3 regions of the Lentilactobacillus buchneri genome follow, and region 3 is predicted to be linked to each of the others. Evidence: predicted binding sites of a transcription regulator. Region 3 holds the regulator's gene; each other region holds the start of a gene.
What was found. Region 3 encodes NrdR, which represses ribonucleotide reductase genes. Its sites were predicted from a motif close to ACACNATATATNGTGT; they were not measured.

Region 1 (5,973 bases), 170 kb from region 3:
TGAAAACGCTTTGACATCATCTTCATTCATATCGACGGTGTAAAAAGCAAGTCTGGTAGCTGTCTTACTCCCGATTCCCGGTAACTTCATATAACTATCAATTAACTTTGCAATTGCTTCAGGATATTGCATACTTTCCCCTTTTTTTCGTGCGGACTACATTCCCGGAATCCCTTTGGTGTATTTACCCATGGTGCTTTCAGTCGCTTTATCAACCTTTGAAAGACCATCATTAACAGCAGCTAATACCAAATCCCCCAACATTTCGGGGTCATCGGGATCAATGGCTTCCGGCTTAATCTGGATATCCTTCATCTTTTTGTCACCGCCAAAGGTCACTTCAACCATGTTATCCGGGGCAACGCCCTTAAATTCCTGCTGTTTAAGATTCTCCTGTTCTTCACCCAGTTGCTTTTGCATCTTTTTCATTTGCTTCATCATCTTGTTCATGTTCATACCGTTCATCATTTTCTTTTCCTCCAATTAATCATCTTTGATATCTAAAATGTCGGTGCCGAAAAGTTCGGCAGCCTTCTTAACGACTGGTTGACTGTCCGGCTCTTCTTTTGTCGGTTCCGGATCGTCATCAGCCGGTTCAGCTTTTGGGTCGTTTGCTTCTTTGGATTGGGAGCCAGCCTTTTTTATCTTGTCTTTGTGACTGGCCAAATACTCACGGCGAATATCGGGCCACTGATTTTCCGGAACAAACACAATTTGAGGGGCTTTTCCCACAATACGATCCAAATTGTTTTCAAGAGCATCCTTCAAATCAGTGTCGCCTTGAGCCTTCTGATACAAAAATGGGTATTCGAAGGCAACAATTACTCCGCCGGCACTGGCAGCCACCGGCGATGACACGTGCATGACAGCCCGTTGGGTCACCGACAAGGCATCCATCAAGTCCGGCCAAACTGATTTAAATTGATTTAATTGTTTCCGGGTGGCTTTACCCAAAATTGGATAGATTTTAGCCAGCTCAATGTGATTGTCCATTGAGTGAGCCTCACTGACTTTGGCAGGCTCCGGCGTGCTGACTGTTGGTGACTGAGGTGTCGATTCCCGTTTGAGATCGGCAACTTCCGCCTTGAGTTCGGCAACTTGCTGCGTCAATTGTTGAATTTCCGCATTAACTTCCGGGGCCGCGGCCGTTTTAGCCGACTGCTGTGATTGTGGTGCTGAAACGGCCTTGGGCTGATTTGTGGCATCCAAATGGGTAATTTTGACCGTCAAGACCTCCAGATAAACATCTGGATGAGCGGTAAACCGCAATGAATTAGAAATCGCATTCAATTCATTAATCATCTGATAAATGGCTTGATCGCTGATCTGGCCACTTAAGGTCTTGAACTGGTCATCAATGATCCCCAGTTCCATTTCTTCAACGATTCCGGGGTCCTGTTGATACAACAGAATATCCTGGCAGTAACTGGTCAAATCTTCAATGAACCGGCTGGCGTCTTTACCCTCATCCAATATTTTTTGAATGGTGATCAACGCGCTCTTGGTGTCCTTGTTGACCACCTGCTGCATATAGGTGGTTAATAATTCATTGGTCACGCTGCCGGTCACAAGTAAGGCGTTCTCATAAGTAATTTTATTGTCACCATAAGACATCGCCTGATCGAGGATACTCAAGGCATCCCGCATCCCGCCCTCAGCAGCTTTGGCAATTAATTTCAAGGCTTTGTCGTCGTACTCAACCTTTTTTTGATCAAGGATATATTTCATTCTTTCCAAAATATCCTGAGGTTTAATCCGCTTAAAGTCAAATTTTTGTGTCCTGGAGATGATCGTTGCCGGAATCTTGTGCGGTTCAGTGGTTGCTAAAATAAAGATTACGTTAGCCGGTGGTTCCTCCAGCGTTTTTAGCAGAGCATTGAAAGCCCCCGTTGAAAGCATATGAACTTCATCGATGATGTAGACTTTGTAATCAGCCTGAGTTGGGGCGTATTTCGCCTTGTCCCGGATATCCCGGATTTCTTCAACACCGTTGTTGGAAGCGGCATCAATCTCAATGACATCATTTAAACTGCCCTCATTAATTGCTTTACAAGTCTCGCACTGGTTGCAGGGCTCACCATCTTTTAAGTAGTGACAGTTCACTGCCTTGGCAAAAATTTTGGCTGCCGAAGTTTTACCTGTTCCCCGAGGACCGGTAAACAAATAGGCATGACTCGTTTGTTTAGTAATTAGCGCATTTTTTAATGTTCTGGTGATAATCGACTGGCCGACGATCTCATCAAATCTTTGTGGTCGCCAAACCCGATATAATGCTTGATAGCTCATTACCAAATCCTCCAAAATAGAATGCCAAATTCTTAAAATCGTTCAATGAAACGTCTAAATAATTATATGATGAATCCAACCAGAGTGCAATCAACGACCGTCTGACTTTCAAGAAATTTCTCCAAAAAAATGCCCCCAGCAAAGTTGCTGAGAGCAAAAGTTCTATGTACAAGAGGCACAAGGTTGATGATACTTAGTGCTGCTTCCTTCCGGACCTGACACAGTTCGTAACCCGACCCTTGCCTCAGGGCCTTGCGGCAATATCTATCATAACTTAAATGATTCAGAATTGCCAGCCTTATTCTTTCTTTTCTTACGCGCAGCCTTGAAGAAATCTTTCATGATCCGCGATGCCGCATCGGCATAAAGCCCTTCAACAACGTTGACTTGATGATTCAATCGGGAATCTTCCAACACTGCATATAAACTTCTGGTTGCGCCGGCTTTGGGATCACGAGAGCCAAAACAAACATTTTCAATCCGCGAATTAATAATCGCTCCGGCACACATCAAGCACGGTTCAATCGTCACATAAAGATCGCAATCAATCAGCCGCCAACTCCGCAGTGTTCGACAAGCCTCTTGGATTGCTAAAATTTCAGCATGGGCCGTACCGTCATTTAAATGTTCTCTTAGATTGTGACCACGCCCGACAATTGTCCCGTCATGGACGACCACGGCGCCAATCGGCACTTCACCGATTAGATAGGCCTTGTTTGCTTCGATCAGTGCAGCTTTCATAAAACGACTATCAGCTTGAAACATTTCGAACCCTCACGATTTCTTGATGCTTTGAAGAATGTAGTAACCTTTGTCCCGTTTTAAAATCTGACAGTCACCAAATAATTCGGTCATCAATTTCTTGGCAGATGGTGCGCCCTGCTTTTTTTGAAGAACCACCGTCAAGGTGCCGCCATCAACTAAGTGATCGACTGCCCCGGAGATCATGGCATCGACAACTTTCTTGCCGGCTCTCACCGGTGGGTTGGTCACGATGGCAGCATACTGATCAGTAATCGCTTCATATATGTTACTTTCAAAAATATGAACGTTATCAACCCGATTAGCGTCGGCATTCTTTTTGGCAAGCGCCAAGGCCACCTCATTGACGTCAATCATATCAATCTGCCGATCCGGAAATGCTTTGGCAATTGAAATGCCAATTGGACCGTACCCGGTTCCCATATCTAACAGTTTGCCGTCAGGAATAAGGTCATAATTAATATGATTAACCAGCACCCGGCTGCCGTAGTCGACCGTATGTTTAGAGAACACACCGTTATCTGAAGTAAACACTAAGTTGTTTCCAAGCAACGCAAAGTTCCATGTAATCGGATCGGATTCAACGTTGGGATTCTTTGAATAATAAAATGATTGTTCTGACATAAAATTCTCCTAAAATGATCTTTTATAATCGTTATCTATATTTGGTGCTTACAATTAGTTTTGTCACAATATATTGTGTTTTAATCGTTGCATTTCACACTATTTAGTGTAAACTTGAATCATAAATTAAATTTTAACGAAACAGGGGAAGTGTTAACAATGGCTAAAATCACACTATATTCAAAGAACAACTGTATGCAATGCAAAATGACAAAACGTTACCTTTCAGAACACAACGTTCAATTTGAGGAACACAACATCAACGAGCAACCACAATATATTGATTACCTGAAACAACGAGGGTTCATGGCTGTCCCCGTTGTCGATGTTGATGGTAAGCAAGCATTCAGCGGCTTTCGACCTGATCAGCTCCAATCGATTGCCGGCTAATTGCCTTCATCCATTCTAACATATTGATTTCAGATTAGCGGGCGAAACCACAAACGGTCTCGCCCCTTTTATTCGCAATTATAAGAAAGCGTGGTACTAAATATGTCACTTCACAACCTTAAGGATGTTACCTACTTTGATTTGAACAACGAAATTAACATCCCCGTCAACGGGCAGATTCCACTGCAAAAAGACAAGGAAGCCCTCGAGGCCTTTTTAAAAGAAAACGTTCAGCCAAACTTAATGAAGTTTGACAGTCTCAGCGATCGGTTTGATTACCTGATCAAAAACAACTATTACGAAGCCGATTTTATTCATAAATATCAACTATCCTTTGTCGAAAAACTGTACCAGTACTTAAACGATCAGGATTTCCACTTTAAATCATTTATGGCAGCCTACAAATTCTACGCCCAATATGCTTTGAAAACCAACGACAATGATTTATATCTGGAAAGCTTCCTGGATCGGGTCGCCGCTAACGCCCTCTTCTTCGCTGACGGTGACGAGCAGTTGGCAATGGATTTGGCCGACGAAATTGTCCACCAGCGTTACCAACCGGCCACACCAAGCTTCTTGAACGCCGGCCGGGAAAATCGTGGCGAATTTGTATCTTGTTTTCTGATTCAAACCACCGATGATATGAATACGATTGGCCGGACGATTAATTCGGCCCTGCAGCTGTCAAGAATTGGCGGTGGCGTTGGAATTAACCTTTCCAATCTTCGTGAAGCCGGTGCCCCAATCAAACATATCGAAGGTGCCGCTTCCGGTGTGGTTCCGGTCATGAAATTACTTGAGGACAGCTTTTCATACTCCAACCAGTTGGGTCAGCGTCAAGGTGCCGGAGTCGTTTACCTCTCAGTCTTTCATCCAGACATTATCGAATTTTTGGGTGCCAAAAAGGAAAACGCCGACGAGAAAATCCGCCTGAAGACTTTATCATTGGGAGTGACCGTTCCCGATAAATTCTACCAATTGATTAAAGCCGATGCTGACATGTACTTATTCAGCCCCTACGATGTTGAACGTGAATACGGCGTGCCATTCTCTTACGTCGACATTACCAAGGAATATGATAATTTGGTTGCCAATGACAAGATCTCCAAAAAGAAGATCAAGGCTCGTGATTTGGAAACTGAAATCAGTAAGCTGCAACAAGAATCAGGTTACCCATACATCATTAATATTGACACTGCCAACCGCTCCAATCCGATTGCCGGTCGAATTGTGATGAGTAACTTATGTTCAGAAATCCTCCAGGTTCAAACCCCATCCACTGTTGATAACCAGCAGCATTACATCAAAATGGGCAAGGATATTTCCTGCAATCTGGGATCAACCAACATTAATAATATGATGGCTGGCGATGACTTTGGTCATTCAGTTGAAAGCATGGTCCGCGCATTAACATTTGTCACCGACCACTCCAACATCGACGTGGTTCCTTCAATTCAAAAAGGCAATAAAGAATCACATTCAATCGGCCTTGGCGGCATGGGACTACACAGTTTCTTAGCCAAGCACCATATGTACTACGGCTCGCCTGAATCGATTGAATTTACCAGTGTCTACTTCATGCTATTAAACTACTGGAGCTTAGTTGCATCTAACAAGATCGCCAAGGAACGCAAAGAAACTTTCGTCAACTTCGAAAACAGCAAGTACGCTGACGGCAGCTATTTTGACAAATATCTGGACGGATCATTTGCACCAAAATCTGCCGAAGTAAAAGCTTTGTTCAAAGACGATTGGATTCCAACTAAGGAAGATTGGGAAAACCTCAAGGAATCAGTCATGAAAGACGGCTTATACCACCAAAATCGGTTAGCAGTTGCGCCAAACGGTTCTATTTCTTACATTAACGATACGACTGCCAGCCTTCACCCGATTATCAACCGAATTGAAGAA
Region 2 (5,973 bases), 1.2 Mb from region 3:
AATGGGCCAAAGAATATGGGTTGACGATTTCCAATGTTCCCTCATATTCACCAGAAGCGGTCGCTGAAATGACGTTGACCCATGCCCTGAATTTGATCCGCCATATCCCACAATTTCAATCACGAATGGCCAAAAATGACTATATTGTTGAGGGCCTGCGCTCACGGGAACTATCGGAAATGACGATTGGCATCATTGGGGTTGGCCGCATCGGCAGCACGGTTGCCAAGATTTTTAAACGTTTTGGCGCCCGGGTATTGGGAAATGACATTCACGAAAACGACGCGTTTCGAGATCTGGTTACATATACCTCCAAGGAAGACATTTTTAAAAACGCCGATCTCATCACAATGCATACCTACATGAGTGATGAGAATTACCATATGATCGACAAAGCCCAATTTACGCAAATGAAACCATCCGCGTTTTTCATCAACTGTTCCCGCGGTCCCATCATCAATACAGACGCACTGATTGATGCTCTGCAAAATCATCAGATTGCCGGAGCCGGCATCGATGTCATTGAAAATGAGACGGAGATTTTTAATCAGTCGTTTGATGGGGACATTCCGCTTAAGGAATATACCAAGTTGAAGGCGATGGACAATGTTTTCTTAACGCCCCATGTGGCTTTTTACACCGACATTGCTGTCAAGAATATGGTCAAACAATCTCTTGATGACACGCTAAAACTAATTACTGGTCAGACGACGGGCCATACGATCCATGTGTAATGGAGAACCTCTAATGACAAATTAAAAAGGTGAATCGCAAACCAATTCAGTAACTGGTTTCCGATTCACCTTTTCCCAACTAACATTTACTTTTAATCTCGTCATAGCCTTCCAGGTAATTGGCATAACGTGCAAGGGCGAATAAGTAATCCGACAAACGGTTGAGATACTCAAAGATTTCATCATTGAGCGGTTGCTGCTTGTCGTTTAATTCAACGACCATTCTTTCAGCTCGTCGTGCCAAAGCCCGGGCATATTGGAGCGACGCCCCGGCTTGATTGCCGCCAGGGAGAATGAAGGCTTTGATGGCAGGCAATTTGGCCATAATTTCATCAATTTGTACTTCCAGCTTTTTGGTGTCGTCAAAGGTAATGTTGTGGTGACGTTTAACGGTGATATCTGCCTGTAATTCATACAGGTTTCGCTGGATTGTTTGGATGGTCGGTGCCAGTGAAGCACTCTTGGGGGACAGGACTGAAATTACATAGCCAAGCCATGAATCCAGTTCATCCAGTGCCCCTAATGCCTCAATTTGCAGGTCGTACTTCGGCACCATTTTTCCGGTTACCTGCTTGGTTTTGCCGTGATCGCCGACTTTGGTGTAGATCTTTAACATTGTGATACCTCCATGATGTATGTAATGAAAGAGGCCAGCAGCAAGTTAATTGCCCTGGCCTCTCCGTGGGAATGATCTGTTTTAGGGCTTGGCCGATCGGCGGGGGACCGAGGGGCCAAGGTTGAACGCATTATTTTAGCAGTTGTTTTTACCTAGATGAAACGTGCTCGGAGGCAACTGACACTGCGACTCGCACTCTGGTTGAAATGTGTTCCGCAAGCCAGCTTCCTCCGCTTAATCCGATACACATCTTCAATGCGAAAACCGCATTAAAGATGTGTATCAAATTAATGCTCGGAAACTAAACGGCTTGCTCCACACTCTATTTCACTGGGCATGCTCCGCCAGCACAATCGGTTTGGTCAACCAGTTCGATACCCTTCTTATCATGGTTATCGTTTTGCTTTGCGAAGACCGTTGCGACATCGCCGTGGATTTCCATTACTTTGTCTTCATAAGTCTTCTCGTCAATTGGTTCCTTAGGAGCTTGTTTGAACTCATTACCAACGTATGGCAGCAATGAAGTTGACTTGGTGGTGAAGCGGTATTGTCTCATCAATGGGGCAATTTGGTCGCCTTCATCTGGTTGGAAAGTAACGGTACAACTAACGGCGTTGTCTGACCAGTAAGTCTGCAGGAAGGCTTGAGTTGCGAATTGTTCTGCGATCGAAACGTTTCCGGCTGAAGCGAAGTTCTCGCTGTCGGCGTGTGATGCGCGGATTGGGAATTCGGCAACCATGGTGCTCTTGGTGTAAACATCTGGTTCAACGTGATAGCCGCAAGCCTTCAAAGCTGGCAGCAGTGGATCTGAATCTTGGAAACGAATCCGTTGGATCAAGTAACCAGCATAGTGGAAGTGCATGCCTTCAGAGACACCGGCTAATTTGGCAACCGTTCCTGATGGCTTAACAGTGGTGTGCTTGATGGAAGGTTTGCATCCAAGTGTATCAGAGTAATCTTTATCAGCGCGGACAACGGCTTTGTACAAGCCATCAACTTCTTTAACAACTCGTGGATCGTAAATTGGCTTCTTGATAGCTTCGCCAGTTTCAGGATCTTTAGCATCTTCATAACCGGTAACAACTCGGTTACCAAATTTAGCCAAAATCCAATCCTGAATTCCTGACATTGAGATACCGATCCGACGGTTATTTTCAATGACGTTCCGGGAAACTTCCCAGTCGTAATTGCTGAAAGTAGCCCGCTTTGAGAAACGAGTTCCCAAAGTAAAGGCTTCATCGAGATCCCAACCTTGTTGACTGGCAACGTAAGGGAAGACTTCAAACAAGTTACATGGCTCACCATTTGCTAAAGAAATTTCACCACAGGGGTTGGTTCCTTCAACATTGGCGTCGATGTCTTTTTGCAGACCATCGATCTTACGGCCGTAGTTCTTGGAAAGCTCCAAGTTAACAATTCCTGGTTCGCCATTGTGTTGGATTGAATCAGCAACCGGCCCGTAGTTGTCGAATTCTGAATCAACTGCCACACTGTTGTTTGATGCCCAACGGTGATGGTAGAGCTTGTCTTTATCCTGCTTCATCGTAATAAAATCTTCATCGTCAGCTGAGCCTAAAGCCAATTCGGCTGAACGACGGACATTGCCGGCAACGACAGTCTTTCCGATCAAGTTGCCAATATCAGTGGCATCAACCGATGACAAATGGCGGCCAACGCGTGAATTGAGCAGACTGTTAATATCAATTAACATTTCAATCAGTGGCATTGGACCTGAAGCAGTTCCGCCAAAGCCCTTGATCTTAGCACCCTTTTCACGGATGTCGCTCATATCCAGAACTAAGTCAGTCTTACCATCGGCGTTAGTGCCATTGAAGTGCATATCAATCAAGTGCGCATTGGCAACCACCCAACCTTCGCGGGTATCTGGCAGACGATAGTAACGAACGTCTTTGATTGAATGATTCTTCAACCATTCATCTTTGTCAGTTGCACCCATATCAAGGGAATCCTGGTATGACTTGCTATCCTTGTCGATGATTACTTTCAAATCGATCTTTTTATCAACTAGAGGAATCTTATGAATATTATCTTTAGTGACAGAAAAACCAACGCCGCCGCCCTTCATCAATTGGTCAAACATGAATGAATAAGGCATCGAAACGGCTGGGGTGTCCGGTTGGAGATACTCTGGCAAAATGTGGCTGTGGCCATATGATTGTGGGCGAACAGCGATGAACCAACAGTTGTTCAAGGCGTCACCGTTACGGTCCTGATAGCTGGTACCAGAGATCCAAAGGTTACGGCCTGATGGGGTAGCTGAAAGACCATAAATCAGCTTGTAGAGCTTCTTGGCTTCTTCGGTTAAGTCATCAACAACTTGGGGATCAACGTTGTCTTCGTGCAGACGAGGGTCAAGGTTGATGTTGCCTTCAACCACCCGTTTAACGGTTTCGTCCCAGTTTTCAGTACGGCCCTTTTCAGGCAGCCAACGGGCATAAGTCCGCTTGTAGGTAACCCAGCCTAATTCTCCCCAGTGAGGTGTAACTTCTTCTTTAACTTGTTTTATAAATTCATCAGATAGTGAAACTGATGAAAGTTTCATTGCTTGCATAATGATTCCTCCCATATGTACATTATATTCTCATTTCGTTTGAATTGCTCGAACTGATACTATATATAGTATATCTAACCGGTTTCAGAATCAATATATTGTGTATTCGGTAGATTTGCTTGTACCCTGCATAATCGCGTGGACTCGCGGATTGGTGAGCTTCAAAAAAATTTGAATCACACTAAGGGTGGTTTTGGGAGTGACAAATAGTTGGATTGATTGAGACCCATTTTGGCTATATATGGGGGTATCTTGTGGATGATTCCCAAAATAGACCACATAATGTGTCGTCTTAGGTGACGGATTGTGAGCTGAAAGTGACATTTTGACGTTTTTGCTGTAAAATTCGTGTCTGGACTATCATATGTGGATAAAAAGGATAAAATGGAGTATTATCATATACATAGACGAACAAAAAACATAAAAGTAGAAATTTCGTTAACAGTTGTGGCTGTGAAAAGCCTCGATTTTCACACATATTAGTCGTTTTTGGTACTTTCTTTCTATCTTATATAATCTGGAGGATCAAGATGCAGAAGGAATATGAATTAACAATTGGTAAACTGAAGCGGACACTACCGATTATCCCGATCACAGACACGGCGGCAATTGCCTCCTTCGTCTTATTGGGGGATGCTGAGTTAACCCGTTATGCCGCTCAGGAGTTGGCCAAGCGGATTAACATTCCGTTTGATTATCTGGTGACATTGGAGAGCAAAGGGATCCCATTGGCTCAAGAACTGAGCATGATTACCCATCACCCACGTTATTTCGTCTTGCGAAAGAGTGTTAAGGCGTACATGCGAAACCCAATTGCGATTGGGATGCGTTCGATTACCACTGATTATCATCAACAGCTGGTTTTGGATGGGTGTGACGCAGAACAGCTTCGAGGCAAACAGGTGATCATTGTGGATGATGTGATCAGTACAGGCGGCTCACTGGCTTCGGCAGAACACTTGTTGAAGAAAGTGGGTGCCAATGTTGTGCAACGCTGTTCCATTTTAGCCGAGGGACGGGCAACTAGTCGAGATGACTGTGTATTCTTGAATACTTTGCCGGTGTTTGCGGTGAAGAACGCTTAACATATGATTATAAACTGACCGACGCCGTAAATCTTGTTTGAGATTTACGGCGCCGGTTTTTGGAATTGTCGTGTCATTATGGGAGATTCTTATACTTGGAGAATCCATCGATCAAGAAGTTTGAGATGGCAAGCCATGTGATAAAGAGGGCGATGTTGGCTATTAGTTGAAGCTTTAAGAGTAAGAACAGAAAACCAATCGTCGAAACTGTGATGATGATCATTGAAGTTGTGCCGCGCTGATAGTTATGGGAAATTAAATTCAGGATGAAGAGAGTAGACTTTCCAACCAGCATAGGTATACCATGCGAGCCAGATTACAACGACGGCAAGAATTAGCCAGATTGAATCAATGTGTAATGCAGTCATACCAATATAGACGATCAATGTGAGGAACATTGGTGCGTTAGTGAATAGAGCGTATTTCCAGTTAAATATCATTTTGCAGCTCTCCTGTAGGATTTGAAGCCGTTAATGACGGAGTAGAATAAACCAAATGCCAATAGATAGCCTTCTGGACTTTGTGGATAAAGCCTGAGAATTATGAGGCCAACCATGACGATGATCCACAGTGCCAAGACAACGTTTGCCACTGTGTTGAATTCAAAGTTTTGTAGATCAAGTTCAGGATGGTTACTGAAGAAAGTCTTGGCATACTTATAATGAACAAAAATATATCCGGCTGAAAAAACACCTAAAGTGAATAGCAAAGCGATGACATCATTTGTTATGTATAAATGGATTAACAAATAAATGGCGATCAAAGGGATGTATGGGGAAAAGCTAATCAGTGTGATCTTCCAATTGAATTTCATGAAACAACTCTCCTTGTAGTAAGATTCCCCCAACCCTCAGAAAATTGTTGCTTTCAGCGTATCATATACGAAGAAAATCGTAAAATACTCTTCAAAATATGGTAAACTTTGGGTATTCAAATAAGATCACTAGGGGTGCCTTGTGCTGAGAT
Region 3 (5,973 bases):
ATTGACAATCTCTATCAAAATATCGACCAGGTTTCCGGTAAAAAATTAAAGGAACATTTGATTCATGACCAAGCCCAGGCCGAGCGCGCCCACACGTTGGCAACAATCAACCGCGACGCGCCGGTAACAGTCTCTTTGGATCAGTTGAAGTATCAGGGAGACAATATCGATAAACTGACCGATTTTTACGAGAGAATGGGCTTCAAATCGTTTCTGGCCAAGTTATCTGTTGATGATCAGGATCATGCCGACGATCAAGCAGATATTCAATACACTGTCTTGTCCGCCAAGAATGCGGCTGAGCTGGATCAGTTCACAGATGAAGTGACTTTTCACCTGGAAATGTCAGAAGAAAACTACCACACATCGCCATTGGTTGGCTTTGCGATTGGACAGGGTAACAAATGGTATGTGACCAACGATCCTGAATTGCTTCACAATCAGCATGTCAGTGACCTCCTGACCAGCAAGACCATCAAAAAGAACCTTTTTGATGCCAAACGAACCTATGTCGGTCTTTATCGACAAGGGATTGAGCTTGCCAACGTGGACTTCGATATGCTGCTGGTATCATATTTGCTTAATACAACTAATAATAGCAACGACGTCGGCACCGTTGCCCATTTACACGGATTCTATAATGTTAAAACCGATGAAGAAGTCTATGGAAAGGGTGCCAAGCGACACATTGACCCGCAATCACCTGCCTTTTTGGCCCATTTGGTTCATAAGGTCAAAGCGATTGATGCTCTTCACGACGGGATGTTTAAGGATCTGGATGCCCATAATCAATCCAAACTGTACTGGGATATCGAAATCAAGATTGCCTTTGTCCTTGCCCACATGGAAATCAATGGCATCAAAGTTGATGCAGCCACTTTGGAGGGCATGGGCAGTAAGTTTAAAGAGCGGCTCGCTGAAATTGAACAGACCATTTTCCAAGAAGCTGGTGAAGAATTTAACATTGGTTCTCCCAAACAACTGGGAAAGATTCTGTTTGAAAAGCTCCGCCTGCCGATTCTAAAGAAGACCAAAACCGGCTATTCGACCTCGGTTGATGTTTTGGAGAAACTGGCTCCGGATGCACCAATTGTTCAAAATGTGTTGGACTACCGTCAGATTTCCAAACTACAGTCGACATATGTTGATGGGCTATTAAAGGTCATTCATCCAGATGATTCCAAAGTTCACACCAGATATCTGCAGACGTTAACCCAGACTGGTCGATTGTCTTCAGTCGATCCCAATCTGCAGAATATTCCGGTTCGCTCCGAGGAAGGCCGACTTATTCGCCAGGCCTTTATTCCATCACATCCAGGCTGGCAGATTTTCTCCTCTGATTATTCTCAAATTGAACTGCGGGTGTTGGCGTCAATTACCGACGACCAAAATATGCAGGACGCCTTTAAAAATGGCGAGGATATTCATGCCACCACGGCACGGAGAATTTTTGGACTGCCGTCAAATGAAGAAGTCACCCCGGAACTTCGGCGTCAGGCCAAGGCAGTTAACTTTGGGATTGTTTATGGGATTAGCGATTTTGGTTTAGCGTCCAATACCGGCATTACCAGAAAACAGGCGCATCAGTTTATTGAACGTTATTTTGAAGAATATCCCGGCGTTAAAAAATATACCGAAGACATCGTTGAATTTGCCCGTAACCACCGCTACGTTGAGACGATTGCCCATCGACGCCGTTATTTGCCGGATATTAATTCCAAGAGCTTTAATCTGCGTTCATTCGCTGAACGGACTGCCATGAACACACCAATCCAAGGCAGTGCGGCCGACATCATCAAAATTGCGATGATTAATATGGCCGATGCAATCAAGGATATGAAAACCCGCATGCTGCTGCAGGTTCACGATGAATTAATTTTTGAAGTTCCTGACGAGGAATTGGACACCGTCAAACAACTGATTCCAAGCGTCATGGATTCAGCGATCCACTTGAATGTGCCATTAAAAGTTGAAAGCCACTGGGGTAAGACCTGGTATGATGCAAAATAAGTTGAAGCAAATGGGGGATCTCAATGCCTGAATTACCTGAAGTTGAGACCGTTAGACGCGGCCTGACCCAATTGGTTAAAGGAAGCACCATCCAATCGGTGGATGTGTTGTATGCCAAAATGATTAATTTACCACCAAACGATTTCAAAAAAGCCCTCCGTGGCAAAACGATTGAAAAAATTGATCGACGTGGTAAATACCTTCTGATTCGACTGAGCGATAATCTGACGATTGTTTCTCATCTGAGAATGGAAGGCAAGTACGATGTGGAGCCTGAAGATGCACCGGTCGGTAAGCATACCCATATCATTTTTCATCTGACCGATGGGCGCCAGTTGCGTTACAATGATACGCGAAAATTTGGCCGAATGAATTTGGTTGATACTGGCACTGAAATGCAGGTTGCCGGTCTGAAAACGATTGGACCGGAGCCCACCGAAGATGATTTGACCGTCGATTACATGCAGAAAATTTTTGGTAAGAGCCGCAAAGTGATCAAACCATTTTTACTAGACCAGAGTAATATTGCCGGGTTGGGTAATATTTACGCCGATGAGGTCTTATGGCTAAGCAAAATTAATCCTCAACAGCCTGCCAACACGTTGACGTTGAGACAAATTAAAGAGTTGCGAAAAAATATTATCGTCGAATTAGCCAAGGCGATTGCCGGTCATGGAACGACCGTCCACTCATATTCAACTGCATATGGGGAAGCCGGCAGTTTTCAAAATCAATTGAATGTTTACGGCCGTGAAGGCGAACCCTGCTCGAGATGCGGCACAAAGATTGTTAAAATCAAGTTGGCTCAGCGGGGCACCCACTTTTGCCCAAAATGCCAACCTTTACGTGGTGTAAAAAATGACTAAATTAATTGGCTTAACCGGCGGGATTGCCACCGGAAAATCAGTGGTCAGCGATTACCTTCATCAGCAGGGGATTCCTGTGATTGACGCTGACATCGTGACCCATCAAGTTGAACAAACCGGGACTCCTGGGCTCCAAGCACTGGTGGACGCATTTGGACAGCGGATTTTGCTGGCTGACGGCGCACTTGACCGCCAGGCACTCGGCCGGATTGTGTTTAACAATCCAGCTGATCTCAAACAACTGGTTCGAATCATTGACCCATTCATTCGCGAAGAGATTCTTTCTCAGTTGAAACGTTATCGGGATACTGAAATGACCGTCTTGGACGCACCAACTTTATTTGAAAATGGCTATGTCCACTTAGTCGACGAGGTGGTGGTGGTTTACTGTGATCCGGTCACTCAGTTGCAGAGATTGATAAAACGCAATAAACTGAGTATTGTAAGTGCAATTAAAAGAATCGGAAATCAATGGCCATTGCAGACAAAATGCGATTTGGCTGATACAATTATTTATAACTCAGGAACAATGACAACAACGCTGACACAAGTCGACAGATGGTTGGCGAAGGAAACGAAATAGACGAGGTGAACACCATGCAATGTCCTCATTGCGGATACAATGGTTCCAAGGTTGTCGACAGCCGGCCAACTGATGACGGTCGGGTGATCAGACGAAGAAGAGAATGTGAACACTGCGGTTTTCGATTTACCACATTTGAGCGGGTCGAAGTAACACCGTTATTAGTGGTGAAGAAAAATGGTAACCGCGAAGAATTTAACCGTGAAAAACTGTTAAAGGGGATCGTCAGGTCCGCTGAAAAACGGCCGGTTTCGATGGATGCCATTACCAATTTGGTGGATCGGGTTGAAAATAAATTGCGGTCACTAGGCGAGAATGAAGTTTCCAGCCAACAAATTGGTGAATACGTCATGGAAGATTTGGCCAATTTGGATGAAATTGCCTATATCCGGTTTGCCAGTGTTTACCGTCAATTCAAGGATATGTCGGTCTTTTATAAAGAGCTTAAGGAAATTATGGAAAAGGATAAGAAAAAGGGTCAGGATCACTCGGGGGACAAATAATGGCAGAGTCGTTCGATAAATTAACACCCGATACAAAATATCTCACGACCAATGCCCATATTAATCGGAGCCTTGATCACAGTGTTCTAACCAATTTGTATCTACCAATCATTGGTGAAAAAGCATTGGGATTATACAATTTGTTGTGGTCGATGAGCTTAAATGATCATAATCAGTTGGTTTTGCATAAGCATTACGAAATTCAGAGCATGTTAAATTGCAAAATTGACCAGCTGGTGGCGATTCGAAAGCAATTGGAAGGCGTTAAACTGATCAATACTTTGGTTTCCCAAAACAAACCGGATGTCTTGATCTACTCGTTGAATCTGCCGCTAACTGCTGAACAGTTTTTACGAACCGATATTTTGTCGATTATTTTATTGAGCAAAGTGGGCGAAACAACCTACAAGCAGATTGTCGACCGACTAGTGCTGCCACTTCCGGATCTCGGGGAGACGACCAATATTTCGGCTTCACTGCTGGATTTATTTGCTGTGCCCCAGAACCTGATTAAAAACATTCCGGGCGCAGTCAACGACGCCAAGCAGACCATTGTTCGATCAGCTGCAAATGTCAGTGAGAACAGTTTCGAACCGGATAGTCACCAGTTTAACTTCAAACTCCTATTAAGCATGTTGGAAAATTCATACGTCGATCTTAACTCTGTTAAAGCCGCTCGTGATTTGATTTTGTCAGAGAATTTGCTCTATGGAATTGATGAGATCCAAATGGCTAAACTCATTCAAAAGGCAACTAATCTCAGCACCAATGAATTGAATCAATCACAGTTGAAGGCAATTATTACTGACAATTTCAGCCGGCATCAAGCAGAGAACGTGGAGAAGGCAGCACCTACTGCCGAGATCACGCCTTCTTCTGCAAAATTCGACACGGCAACCACTCAACTGATTTCAATTAGTAAAAAGACGGCTCCTGTCGTGTTTTTGGAACAAATCAAGAAACAAAAGCACGGTATTGTGACCAGCGGTGAGCAGCGAACCTTGCGCGAGCTTGTCAACCTGCGCGTGTTGCCGAATGAAGTCATCAATATTTTGATTTACTATTTATTAGTTGATGAAAATCGTTCGACTCTCAATAAAAACCTGATGTCAACGATTGCCGATGATTGGTCACAACACGGGATTTTTGATGCCGAGCATGCAATCGATGCCATTAAGAATCGAACAATCGACAAACAGAAAAAAGCTGATAAGCGGGCTGCCAAGTACAAACAGCGACGGGTTAATGTCAAAGAGACCCTGCCGGATTGGGCGAAGGATGATCAACCTTCCTCTGCCAGCCAGCCAACCTCACAGTTGACTGATGCCCAAAAGAAGCAGCTTAAAGCACAGCTTGATAAGTTAAAAAAGCCGGGGAGTAGGTGAGATTGAATGGAAAAAGTAAGTGATTTCGTCAAGAAACTAATGGAAGACCGTCAATTTAAGGGTGGCAATGTCGCATCAGGTTTCCAAAAAATTATCGAACAGATCAAAAATGACCCTGAGATCGCCAAATTTCTTCAGGATCATCAAGGTGAACTGGCTCCTGATGCGGTTGACCGTTCTGCTGCCAAACTGTATGAGTATGTGAATGTCAAAAATCAGATTAAGGCCAAGAAACAATCATTTGCGCCTGGGTATTTGCCCCAATTGGTCATTAACGATCACTTGATTGATATTGCGTATTCGGCCTCTCCAGAGGTCATCGAAAAGCAGCGCAGTCAGTCCTTGGCGCGTCGAATCAAGACGGTTTCAATGCCTAAAGATATCAAGGATGCCCGGATCGCCGAATTCGACGGGGCTGATCCCGATAATCCAGACCCCAATCGTTATACGGCCCTTTCAATGGCATTGGATTTTATTGCTCAAATGAAGGCCGACAAAAAGACTTTCCATCCGGGTCTGTACATATATGGGCCGTTTGGTGTCGGTAAAACATACCTGACAGGTGCAATTGCCAACGAACTTGCCGATAACGGGATTCAAACCACTATGGTCCATTTTCCAAGTTT

Region 1: nrdH (glutaredoxin-like protein NrdH) is a predicted target of NrdR. The motif match lies at 3,736-3,751, and genes of this name have one in related genera.
Region 2: nrdJ (ribonucleoside-triphosphate reductase, adenosylcobalamin-dependent) is a predicted target of NrdR. The motif match lies at 3,979-3,994, and genes of this name have one in related genera.

Annotation. Positions count from the first base shown of each region.
Region 1 is NZ_CP073066.1:225,522-231,494, forward strand. Features, by position in the region: gene recR (recombination mediator RecR) at 1-132, opposite strand, end outside; gene KE627_RS01195 (YbaB/EbfC family nucleoid-associated protein) at 157-468, opposite strand; gene dnaX (DNA polymerase III subunit gamma/tau) at 484-2,286, opposite strand; RNA gene ffs (signal recognition particle sRNA small type) at 2,451-2,537, opposite strand; gene tadA (tRNA adenosine(34) deaminase TadA) at 2,554-3,051, opposite strand; gene KE627_RS01215 (class I SAM-dependent methyltransferase) at 3,061-3,672, opposite strand; gene nrdH (glutaredoxin-like protein NrdH) at 3,832-4,062, shown strand; gene nrdE (class 1b ribonucleoside-diphosphate reductase subunit alpha) at 4,165-5,973, shown strand, end outside.
Region 2 is NZ_CP073066.1:1,346,899-1,352,871, forward strand. Features, by position in the region: gene KE627_RS06460 (D-2-hydroxyacid dehydrogenase) at 1-734, shown strand, start outside; gene KE627_RS06465 (cob(I)yrinic acid a,c-diamide adenosyltransferase) at 814-1,350, opposite strand; gene nrdJ (ribonucleoside-triphosphate reductase, adenosylcobalamin-dependent) at 1,673-3,922, opposite strand; gene KE627_RS06475 (phosphoribosyltransferase family protein) at 4,453-5,007, shown strand; gene KE627_RS12310 (hypothetical protein) at 5,253-5,447, opposite strand; gene KE627_RS06485 (hypothetical protein) at 5,444-5,821, opposite strand; TPP riboswitch at 5,943-5,973, shown strand, end outside.
Region 3 is NZ_CP073066.1:56,364-62,336, reverse strand. Features, by position in the region: gene polA (DNA polymerase I) at 1-2,010, shown strand, start outside; gene mutM (DNA-formamidopyrimidine glycosylase) at 2,034-2,876, shown strand; gene coaE (dephospho-CoA kinase) at 2,869-3,459, shown strand; gene nrdR (transcriptional regulator NrdR) at 3,474-3,962, shown strand; gene KE627_RS00370 (replication initiation and membrane attachment family protein) at 3,962-5,347, shown strand; gene dnaI (primosomal protein DnaI) at 5,354-5,973, shown strand, end outside.